Linked DNA regions of Methylorubrum extorquens. The protein of the gene in region 1 binds, or shares a complex with, the protein of each later gene. Links are inferred from orthologs where the notes say so. Each region holds a gene or a part of one and is shown in the gene's direction. Other genes may lie near its edges.

Region 1 (5,503 bases):
CCCACCATCTTCGCGAGGCCGGATCAGGATGGGAGGACGCACAGCATCGGTTGCCGCTGCTCGTGCCGAAGGCGCGCGGTTTTCGCGTCGCCTCGCCCCTTCCGTCGCCCCGGCCCTGTTCAACCCCCACCGCGCCGATGCCCGGCGCGTCAAGGCGGTTGACGGCAATCCCCTCCCCGCATCCACCGCGACCTCGGCGACGAGGCCGGCACGCGCCCATCTCCTTCCGGCCCGCAGGCCGGGGGCGGCGCCGCCGGGACCAAGCGGCGCGAGCGTGAGGAGAACGACGTCGGCCGCCATGTCGAAAGCACGTCATGGCCAACAACAAGATGCTCATCGATGCGATGCATCCGGAGGAGACCCGGGTCGTCACAGTCCAAGGCTCGCGGGTCGAGGAATTTGATTTCGAGGCGGCCAACCGCCGGCCTCTGAGGGGCAACATCTATCTCGCCAAGGTCACCCGCGTGGAGCCCTCGCTCCAGGCGGCCTTCGTCGAGTACGGCGGCAACCGCCACGGCTTCCTCGCCTTCAACGAGATCCACCCCGACTACTACCAGATCCCGATGGCCGACCGCCTCGCGCTGATCGAGGCCGAGGCGCGCGAGGAGGAGGAGCACCGCGAGCGCGAGGAGCGCCGTCCGCCGCGCGGCCGCCGCTCGCGCGGTCGCCGGGCCGAGGCCCGCGGTTCGCGCCACGACGACACGGTGAAGTCGCAAGAGGCCGGGTCCGAGGCGGGTTCCGAAGACGCCGCGATTCCCGGTGAGGGCCAGGCCGCCGACGCGCCCGCGCCGGAGGCGATCGAGGCGGTGCGGTCCGCTCTCGTCGAAGGACGTACCGACGAGCGGAGCGAGGGCGACGCGGCGTCCGCAACCGTCGAGGCCGGCGGCGATGCCTCCGCGAGCCTGCCCGAGGCGGCGCTGGAGCCCGGCACCTCCGCCGACGAGGCGCGCGTCGAGACCTCTGTTGACGAAGCCGGCGCGGTCGAGCCCTCCGACATCGCCGCGCTCTCCGAGGCGCCGAACCTGCCCGTGGAGACCGCGGACTCGTCCGCGGCTGCTCCCGCCGAGGCCAATTCCGCCGAGGCAGAGACGGTCGAGCCCCAGCCCGTCGCCGCCAGCGCGCCGCTCTCCCAGGCCGAGATCGAGGAAGCCGAGGCGGATTCCGACGAGGACGCCGAGACCGACGACTCGGACGACGAGGACTCGGAGGATGACGAGTCCGACGACGAGGATGAGGACGACGACGAGGAAGACGATTCGGACGACGAGGACGACGACGAGGAGTCCGAGGACGGCGAGCCGCGCGTCGCGCAGGTCGGCGGCTCGGGCGACGCGCTCGCCGAACTCCCCGAGCGTCCGCGCGCCTATCGTCGCCACTACAAGATCCAGGAGGTGATCAAGCGCCGCCAGATCATCCTCGTCCAGGTCGTCAAGGAAGAGCGCGGCACCAAGGGCGCGGCGCTCACCACCTACCTGTCGCTGGCCGGCCGCTACTCGGTGCTGATGCCCAACACCGGACGGGGCGGCGGCATCTCCCGCAAGATCACCTCGGCCGCCGACCGCAAGCGCCTCAAGGACGTGGTGGCCGACCTCGACGTGCCGGAGGGGATGGGGATCATCCTGCGCACGGCCGGCGCCTCGCGCACCAAGCCCGAGATCAAGCGCGACTTCGAGTACCTGATGCGCCTGTGGGAGAGCGTGCGCGAGCTGACGCTGACTTCGACCGCACCCGCGCTCGTCTACGAGGAGGGCTCGCTGATCAAGCGGGCGATCCGCGACCTCTACAACAAGGATCTCGACGAGGTTCTGGTCTCCGGCGAGGACGCCTACCGCGAGGCCAAGGACTTCATGCGGATGCTGATGCCCGACCAGTCGAAGGTCGTGAAGCCCTACCGCGACACGACGCCGATCTTCGCCCGCTACGGCGTCGAGCAGCAGCTCGACGCGATGTTCTCGACCCACGTGGCCCTGCGCTCGGGCGGCTACCTCGTCATCAACCCGACCGAGGCGCTGGTCTCGATCGACGTGAACTCCGGCCGCGCCACCCGCGAACACGACATCGAGGACACCGCGCTCAAGACGAACCTCGAGGCGGCCGAAGAGGTCGCGCGCCAGGTCCGCCTGCGCGATCTGGCCGGCCTCGTCGTGATCGACTTCATCGACATGGAGGAGAAGCGCAACAATCGGGCGGTGGAGAAGCGCCTGAACGAGGCGCTCAAGAACGACCGGGCGCGCATCCAGGTCGGGCGGATCTCGCCCTTCGGCCTCTTGGAGATGAGCCGCCAGCGCATCCGCACCGGCGTGCTCGAATCCTCCTCGATCCCCTGCGCCCATTGCGGCGGCTCGGGCTTCGTGCGGGCGACCTCCTCGGTGGCGCTGCACATCCTGCGCTCGATCGAGGAGGGGCTGCTCAAGTCGGCGAGCCACAACGTCGTGCTGCGCACCCGCACCGAGACGGCGCTCTACATCCTCAACCAGAAGCGGGCGCATCTCTTCGATCTCGAGCAGCGCTTCTCGGTCACGATCACGGTCTCCGCCGACGACCGGCTCGTGGCGACCTCCGCCTTCCAGCTCGAACGCGGCGAGCCGGCGGTGAAGCACGAGGGCCCGGTGACGGGCGTGCGCGCCGTGGCGATCTCGCCGGTCTACGAGGCCGAGGAGTTCGAGGACGAGGCGATCGAAAGCCAGGAGATCGAAGAGGTCGAGACCGAGGTCGAAGCGGAAGTCGAGGGCGGCTCCGAGGAGCGCCCGGCCGCCGACGCGTCCGAGGAGGGCGGTGGCCGTCGCCGTCGCCGCCGCCGTCGCCGTGGTGGCCGCACCGCCGGTGAGGGCGAGGCCCGCGCGCGGGACGAGGACGGGACCGACGGCGAGGACGGCGCGGAGGATGGCGACGAGTCGCCCGATTCCGAGCCGGAGGCCGCCGAGGCGGCTCTCGGCGCCGCGGCCGAACCGGACGAGACCGCATCGGATGCGGCCGACGCCAACGGCGAGGACGCCAACGGACGCCGCCGTCGCCGCGGGCGCCGGGGCGGCCGCGGCCGCGGCCGGACCGAGCGCAACGGCCGTTCGGATTCCGAGTCGGACGCCGAGGCGGACGAGGCCGGCGAACTGCGGGCCACGGAGGAATCCGAGGGGTATTCTGAAGCGCATCCCGAGGAGACCGCCTCCAACACCCTGCCGGTCGGCCCCGAGGAGCCGGTCAGCGAGGCCGACGTGAGCACGGTTTCGCTCGCCGCCGAGAACGGCGCCGCGGCCGAGCCGCCGGTCGTCCGCGCGCCGGAGGTCGAGCCGATCCAGGTCGAGGCCCTCGCGGAGGCCGCCACCGAGGCGGCAGCCCCCGCTCCGGCCTCCGCCGAGCCCGCGCCGGAACCCGTCGCCGTGGTGCTGACGCCGCCGGACCCGAACCGTCCCAAGCGGGCAGGCTGGTGGTCGCGCACCAAGGCGGCGCTGTCGGGCGAGTAAGACGCGGCGCGGGATCGCGGATCCCGCGCACGTTGCGCAATCGTGACGGGGGCCCGGTTTGCCGGGCCCCGCTTCGCCGACCGGGGCGCTCCACCGGCTCCTGAAGGATGAGCCCGCGCAACGCCGGGCCGGCTTTCGGCCAGAGCCTGATGGGCGCTGACAGAGGCGCTGGAACTGACAGGCCGCACGGCTGCCAGCCAACATGCGTTGGTTTACAGATCCCCCGAACGACGGGGAATCACATGGCGAACATGACGCGCAGGCGGGTGCTGCGGAGTGCCGCGGCCGGCACGGCAGCGGTGGTGACGGCGGGGCGTGAGGCGCGGGCGGCGCAGCAGCCCAACATCGTCTTCATCATGGCGGACGACCTCGGCTACGCCGATGTCGCGTGCTACGGCCGACCGGATCTCGCGACCCCGCATATCGACCGGATCGCGACACGGGGCATCCGCTTCACGCAGGGCTACGCCAACTCGCCGGTCTGCTCGGCCACGCGCACGGCCTTGATCACCGGGCGCTACCAGTACCGCCTGCCGGTCGGCCTTCAGGAGCCGGTGACGACCCGTTTTACCGGCGGCATCCCGTCGGATCACCCGACCCTGCCCGGTCTCCTGCGCCGAGCCGGCTACCGCACGGCCTTGGTCGGCAAGTGGCACCTCGGCAGCGTGCAGGAATACGGGCCGCTCCAGCGGGGCTACGACACCTTCTGGGGCTTTCGCGGCGGTACCATCGATTATTTCAGCCACCGCGGTACCGACGACAAGCCGGACCTGTGGGACGGCGACGTGCCGGTCGAGCAGTCCGGCTACGTCACGCATCTCCTCGGCCAGCGCGCGGTCGAGACCGTCACGGCCCTCGCCCGCGGCGGGCGCCCGTTCTTCCTCAGCCTGCACTTCAACGCGCCGCACTGGCCCTGGGAGACGCCGGACGACGCGGCGGAGTCGCGCCGCATCGCGGGCAGCAACCTGCGTCACTTCGACGGAGGCACCCAGGAGACCTACCGGCGCATCGTCGCCGAGATGGACACCCAGATCGGCCGCGTGCTCGACGCCCTCGACGCCGCGGGCGTGGCGCAGGACACGGTCGTGGTGTTCACGAGCGACAACGGCGGCGAGCGCTTCTCCGACACATGGCCGTTCACGGGGCGCAAGACCGAGCTGCTGGAGGGCGGCCTGCGGATTCCGGCGCTGCTCTCCTGGCCGCGCCGCCTGCCCCAGGGCGCCATCTCGACCCAGGCGACGATCACCATGGACTGGCTGCCGACGCTCCTCGCCGCAGCCGGTGCCGCACCCGATCCGGCCTACCCTTCCGACGGAATCGATCTCCTGCCGATCCTGACCGGGCAGGCGCCCGAGCGTCCCCGCCACTTTCATTGGCGCTACCGGGCCAACGCGCAGGCCGCCCTGCGGGATGGCGACCTTAAGTACCTCAAGATTCGCGACAACACCTTCCTGTTCGACGTCGCCGCCGATCCCATGGAGCGGGCGAACCTGAAGAGCCGCCGGCCGGAGGATTTCTCCCGCCTCCAAGCCGCTTGGCAGGCCTGGAACGAGACCATGTTGCCGGAGAAGCCGGACACCTTCTCCGAGACCTATGACGGGAGCCAGCTCGCCGATCATTTCGGCGTGAAGACGCCGACGCGCACCCCACCCCCGCCGGCCACCGCCGGGGAGACGCCGCGCTGAGAGCGTCGGAGCGATCCGGTTTCCGCTTGATCCAAGCGGGGACCGGATCAGCCAGCCCGCGCGGCGACTGAGCGACGTCCAAATCCGCCATCCCGAAGGGATCGACCGGATTTGGTATGAGAGGGGTCTCCCTCTCGCGCCACCGCTCGGCCGCGGAACGTTGCTCGATCCGTTATCCGAGCCATCCCTTCAGCCGCGCCACCGCCTCGGCGCAGTCCGCGTTCGAGCCGGCAAACGAGAAGCGGATGTGGTGGCTGCCCTGTTCCGGGTCGAAGTCGAGGCCGGGCGTTGCGGCGACACCCGCCTCCTCTAGCATCCGTCGGCAGAAGGCACTCGCGTCGTCGGTGTGCCGGGCGA
Region 2 (4,731 bases), 880 kb from region 1 along the record:
CGCAACAGCTATGGGGGAATCATGCCTGTCATCGCGGCCGTCGTCGGGGCGTTCATGACCGGCCTGATGTACTATTTCATCTACGGCAACGGGATGGCGCAGCTCGACCACTTCCTCGGTGATCGGCGCAATGCGAAGCTCAGGGCGAAGAGCGAGGCTGCCTTCCGGGCTGCGCCGCTACGCGCGATCCGCGATCCGGCCGACGCGGCCGGCGTGCTGATGATGCTGGTGGCCCTTGCCCGCGGCACCCCGACCCCGGAGCAGGAGGCCGCGATCGAAGCCGAGATGCGCACGATCACCGGGCCCGACGACGACCACGGGACGCGTATGGCCTATATCCGTCACGCCGCCGCCCAGGCCTCCGACGCCAACACCGCCGTCGATCACCTCGCGCCGCTTCTGCGGGACAAGCTCGACGGATCCGAGTGCGACGATCTGGAGCGAATGCTGGAGGCCGTCGCCGTCATCCATGGCGGGCCGATCGAGGCCCAGGAACGCTTCATCGCGCGCACCGTCCGCGTGTTGGCCGAGCAGCACTGACGGCAGCGTCGCGGTCGCTCAACCCCGGCCGCGATAGGGCGCGACCCCCTGATCCGGCAGCCAGACGGATTTGAGCGGCTCGCCCGTCTGCCAGAACACGTCGATCGGGATCCCGCCGCGCGGATACCAGTAGCCGCCGATGCGCAGCCAGCGCGGTTCGAGCACCGCGACGAGCCGGCGCCCGATGCCGACGGTGCAATCCTCGTGGAACGCGCCGTGGTTGCGGAAGGCGCCGAGGTAGAGCTTCAGCGATTTGGATTCCACGAGCCAGCGGTCCGGCACGTAGTCGATGACGAGCGTCGCGAAATCCGGCTGGCCCGTCACCGGGCAGAGCGAGGTGAATTCCGGCGCGGTGAAACGGGCAAGATAATCGGTGTCGGCGTGGGGGTTGGGCACGCGGTCGAGCTGCGCGGCCTCGGGTGAAGCCGGCAGCGGCGTCTGCCGTCCGAGTTGCTGGGCGTGGGTCTCGATCGAATCCATGCCTGCCTATACCCGGCGGCGCCACCCGCGCCTATGGCACCGGGTGAATGCCAGGGATCCTCCGAGCTCAGAACCGTTCCAGGGACCGGCTCCGGGGAACGTGCTAACCAAAAAAATTGTGGCATCGAGCGGATTTTGTGAAACTTGCTTGACCCCAGGGGCCGGTCGAGCGCTTGCCCGTATCCCGAGGTTGGCGGATAAGCCCGCAACGCAGAGCGTCGCAGGACGCGCGGGCCTCGACGGCATCCGCGAGACGACCCCGCCGCGACGCGCCGCCAAGGAGCGCCCATGACCGCGATCACCAATATCGCCGCCCGCGAGATTCTCGACAGCCGTGGCAACCCCACCGTCGAGGTCGATGTCCTGCTGGAGGACGGCTCCTTCGGCCGCGCCGCGGTCCCCTCCGGCGCCTCCACCGGCGCCCATGAGGCGGTCGAGCTGCGGGACGGCGACAAGGGCCGCTACAACGGCAAGGGCGTGCTCAAGGCCGTCGATGCGGTGCAGAGCGAGATCCTCGACGCGATCGGCGGCATGGATGCCGAGGACCAGGTCGCCGTCGACGAGGCGATGATCGCCCTCGATGGCACCCCCAACAAGGCGCGGCTCGGCGCCAACGCCATCCTCGGCGTCTCGCTCGCGGTGGCCAAGGCGGCGGCCGAGACTGCCGGCCTGCCGCTCTACCGCTATGTCGGCGGCGTGCAGGGCCGGGTGCTTCCGGTGCCGATGATGAACATCGTCAACGGCGGGGCGCATGCCGACAACCCGATCGACTTCCAAGAATTCATGGTGATGCCGGTCGGCGCCACCTCGCTCTCCGACGCGGTGCGGATGGGCGCCGAGATCTTCCACACCCTCAAGAGCGCCCTGAAGAAGGCCGGCCACAACACCAATGTCGGCGACGAGGGCGGCTTCGCCCCGAACCTGCCGTCGGCGGAAGCCGCGCTCGACTTCGTTATGGAGTCGATCAACGCCGCCGGGTTCAAGCCCGGCAGCGACGTGGTTCTGGCGCTCGACTGCGCCGCCACCGAGTTCTTCAAGGACGGCGCCTACCGCTACGAGGGCGAGGGCCAGACCCGCTCGATCGAGGCCCAGGTCGACTACCTTGCCAAGCTGACCGAGGCCTACCCGATCCTCTCGATCGAGGACGGCATGTCGGAGGATGACTGGGAGGGCTGGAAGCTGCTGACCGACCGGATCGGCAGCCGGGTGCAGCTCGTCGGGGACGACCTGTTCGTCACCAATGTCGAGCGCCTCGCCCGCGGCATCGAAACGTGCACGGCCAACTCGATTCTGGTGAAGGTCAACCAGATCGGCTCGCTCACCGAGACCCTGGCCGCCGTCGATATGGCTCAGCGCGCCGGCTACACCGCGGTGATGTCGCACCGCTCCGGCGAGACCGAGGATTCGACCATCGCCGACCTCGCGGTCGCGACGAATTGCGGGCAGATCAAGACCGGCTCGCTCGCCCGCTCGGACAGACTGGCCAAGTACAACCAGCTCATCCGCATCGAGGAGGGCCTCGGCGCCCAGGCGCTCTATGCCGGCCGCAGCGCGATCCGGCAGCTTGCCGGCCGCTGATCGGTCACCGAATTAGCAGTCGGGGCGCGGCAGGCCGAACAGGTCCGCCGCGCTTTTTTCGTTCACGGACCGGAGGGGAGGGTGATCTCACCGCGCGGAAACCATTTCTTCACCTTGTTCGGGTGAAGCTCCCGCTGCCATGGTCATTCGTCGCCGCGTCCGCGCCATCGTCGTTCCCGCCGTCCTCTGGACGGTCTCGGCTCTCGTCGTGGGCTACTTCGTGCATCAGGCCGAGAGCGGAAGCCGCGGCCTCGAAGCCAAGCGGGTGCTCAAGGTCGAAGCCTACGGGCTCACCCAGGAGTTGAACGCCGCCAAGGCCGAGCGGTCGACCTGGGAGCATCGTGTCTCCCTGCTGCGCAGCGAGCAGATCGACCGCGATCTTCTGGAGGAGCGCGCCCGTGTCGTGCTCGGCCGTGTCCACGCCAATGACCTCGTCATCATCGGCCCATAAATTTTATTTCTGCAAGACTAGCTACGATAAATATTCATTTGCACTGTCCTTGCGATTTATCCACCGGTGCAACCGTGACGGTAACAGCATTTGATGGCTGTCAGCCCGCCCCTCGATTTCCGTAAGTCGCTGCCCTAGAACCCTCTCCAACAACGCGATTGCGGGAGGACACCGATGGGTGCGGGCAGCGAGGCGGGGAAACCTGCGGCGGAAACAGACGCGCCGCAACATCGACCGGCGCCTAATATTCCGCAGTTCACGAAGGACGAAGACCTTCACGCCTACCGCGAGATGCTGAGTATTCGCCGCTTCGAGGAGAAGGCGGGCCAGCTCTACGGCATGGGCCTGATCGGCGGCTTCTGCCACCTCTATATCGGCCAGGAAGCCGTGGTCGTCGGCATGCAGATGGCCGGCGAGGACGGTGACCAGAATATCACCGGGTACCGCGACCACGGCCACATGCTCGCTTGCGGCATGGACCCCAAGGGCGTGATGGCCGAGTTGACCGGGCGCCGCGGCGGTTATTCCCGCGGCAAGGGCGGCTCGATGCATATGTTCAGCCGCGAGAAGCAGTTCTTCGGCGGCCACGGCATTGTCGGCGCGCAGGTGTCGCTCGGCACCGGCCTTGCCTTCGCCGACGCCTACCTCAAGAACGGCAAGGTCAGCTTCACCTATATGGGTGACGGCGCGGCCAACCAGGGTCAGGTCTACGAAAGCTTCAACATGGCGGCTCTGTGGAAGCTGCCGGTGGTCTACGTGATCGAGAACAACCGCTACGCCATGGGCACTTCGGTGGCCCGCGCCTCGGCGCAGACGGACTTCTCCAAGCGCGGCCTTTCCTTCGGCATCCCCGGCGAGCAAGTGGATGGCATGGACGTCCGCACCGTCCGCGAGGCGGCGGCGCGCGCCATCAACCACGCACGTTCGGGTGAGGGCCCTTACATCCTCGAGATGCAGACCTACCGCTATCGCGGCCACTCGATGTCCGACCCGGCCAAGTACCGGACCAAGGACGAGGTCTCGAAGATGCGTGACGAGCACGATCCGATCGAGATGGTACGCAAGCGCCTGCTCGAGGCGCACGGCGTGCCCGAGGCGGAGCTGAAGAGCATCGACGCCAAGGTCCGCGAGATCGTCAACGAGTCGGCGGATTTCGCGACCCACGATCCCGAGCCCGATCCGTCGGAACTCTGGACCGACATCCTTCTCGAAGCCCGCGCCTGACTGTGTCCCTGACACGCCCCCGAGCCGTCTCGGTTCGGAGGTCCTGAGCGACGCATTCGAAAAAAACACGCCCGACCGTCGACGCACCCGGATCGATAGAGCAGCGCATATGGCGACCGACATCCTGATGCCCGCCCTTTCTCCGACCATGGAGGAGGGAAAGCTCGCCAAATGGCTGAAAAAGGAGGGCGATCCGGTCAAGGCCGGCGACATCCTGGCCGAGATCGAGACCGATAAGGCGACGATGGAGGTCGAGGCGATCGACGAGGGCGTCCTCGCCAAGATCCTCGTTGCGGACGGCACCGAGAACGTCGCCGTCAACACGCCGATCGCCATCATCGCCGAAGAGGGCGAGGACGTGGCGGCGGCCGCTGCCAGCGGCGGCAAGGGCAAGCCCGCCGGCGACTCCGGCGGAACGCCCGCTCCCACCCCCGACATGCAGGCCGAGGGCATGGCCG

Evidence for each region. Proteins that work in one complex are often made in the same cells at the same time.
Region 2: the proteins of J2W78_RS10680 (region 1) and eno are in contact, whole or in part, in a solved structure (PDB 2FYM), measured with the Escherichia coli proteins. The link is inferred for Methylorubrum extorquens from one-to-one orthologs.

The regions. Positions count from the first base shown.
Region 1 is NZ_JALJXF010000001.1:2,285,550-2,291,052, forward strand. The notes cover bases 1-3,661. They hold J2W78_RS10680 (Rne/Rng family ribonuclease), read left to right. Parts: upstream 1-314; coding sequence 315-3,461; downstream 3,462-3,661. Also shown: J2W78_RS10685 (sulfatase family protein), read left to right, coding at 3,704-5,146; J2W78_RS10690 (pyridoxal phosphate-dependent aminotransferase), read right to left, coding at 5,319-5,503. UniProt on the Escherichia coli protein: Endoribonuclease that plays a central role in RNA processing and decay. Required for the maturation of 5S and 16S rRNAs and the majority of tRNAs. Also involved in the degradation of most mRNAs.
Region 2 is NZ_JALJXF010000001.1:3,167,851-3,172,581, reverse strand. The notes cover bases 565-3,453. They hold eno (phosphopyruvate hydratase), read left to right. Parts: upstream 565-1,308; coding sequence 1,309-2,598; downstream 2,599-3,453. Other genes in these bases: pdhA (pyruvate dehydrogenase (acetyl-transferring) E1 component subunit alpha), read left to right, coding at 3,224-3,453; J2W78_RS15005 (FtsB family cell division protein), read left to right, coding at 2,738-3,049; queF (preQ(1) synthase), read right to left, coding at 565-1,020. Also shown: J2W78_RS15020 (hypothetical protein), read left to right, coding at 22-540; more of queF, read right to left, coding at 559-564; more of pdhA, read left to right, coding at 3,454-4,273; J2W78_RS14995 (pyruvate dehydrogenase complex E1 component subunit beta), read left to right, coding at 4,383-4,731. UniProt on the Escherichia coli protein: Catalyzes the reversible conversion of 2-phosphoglycerate (2-PG) into phosphoenolpyruvate (PEP). It is essential for the degradation of carbohydrates via glycolysis.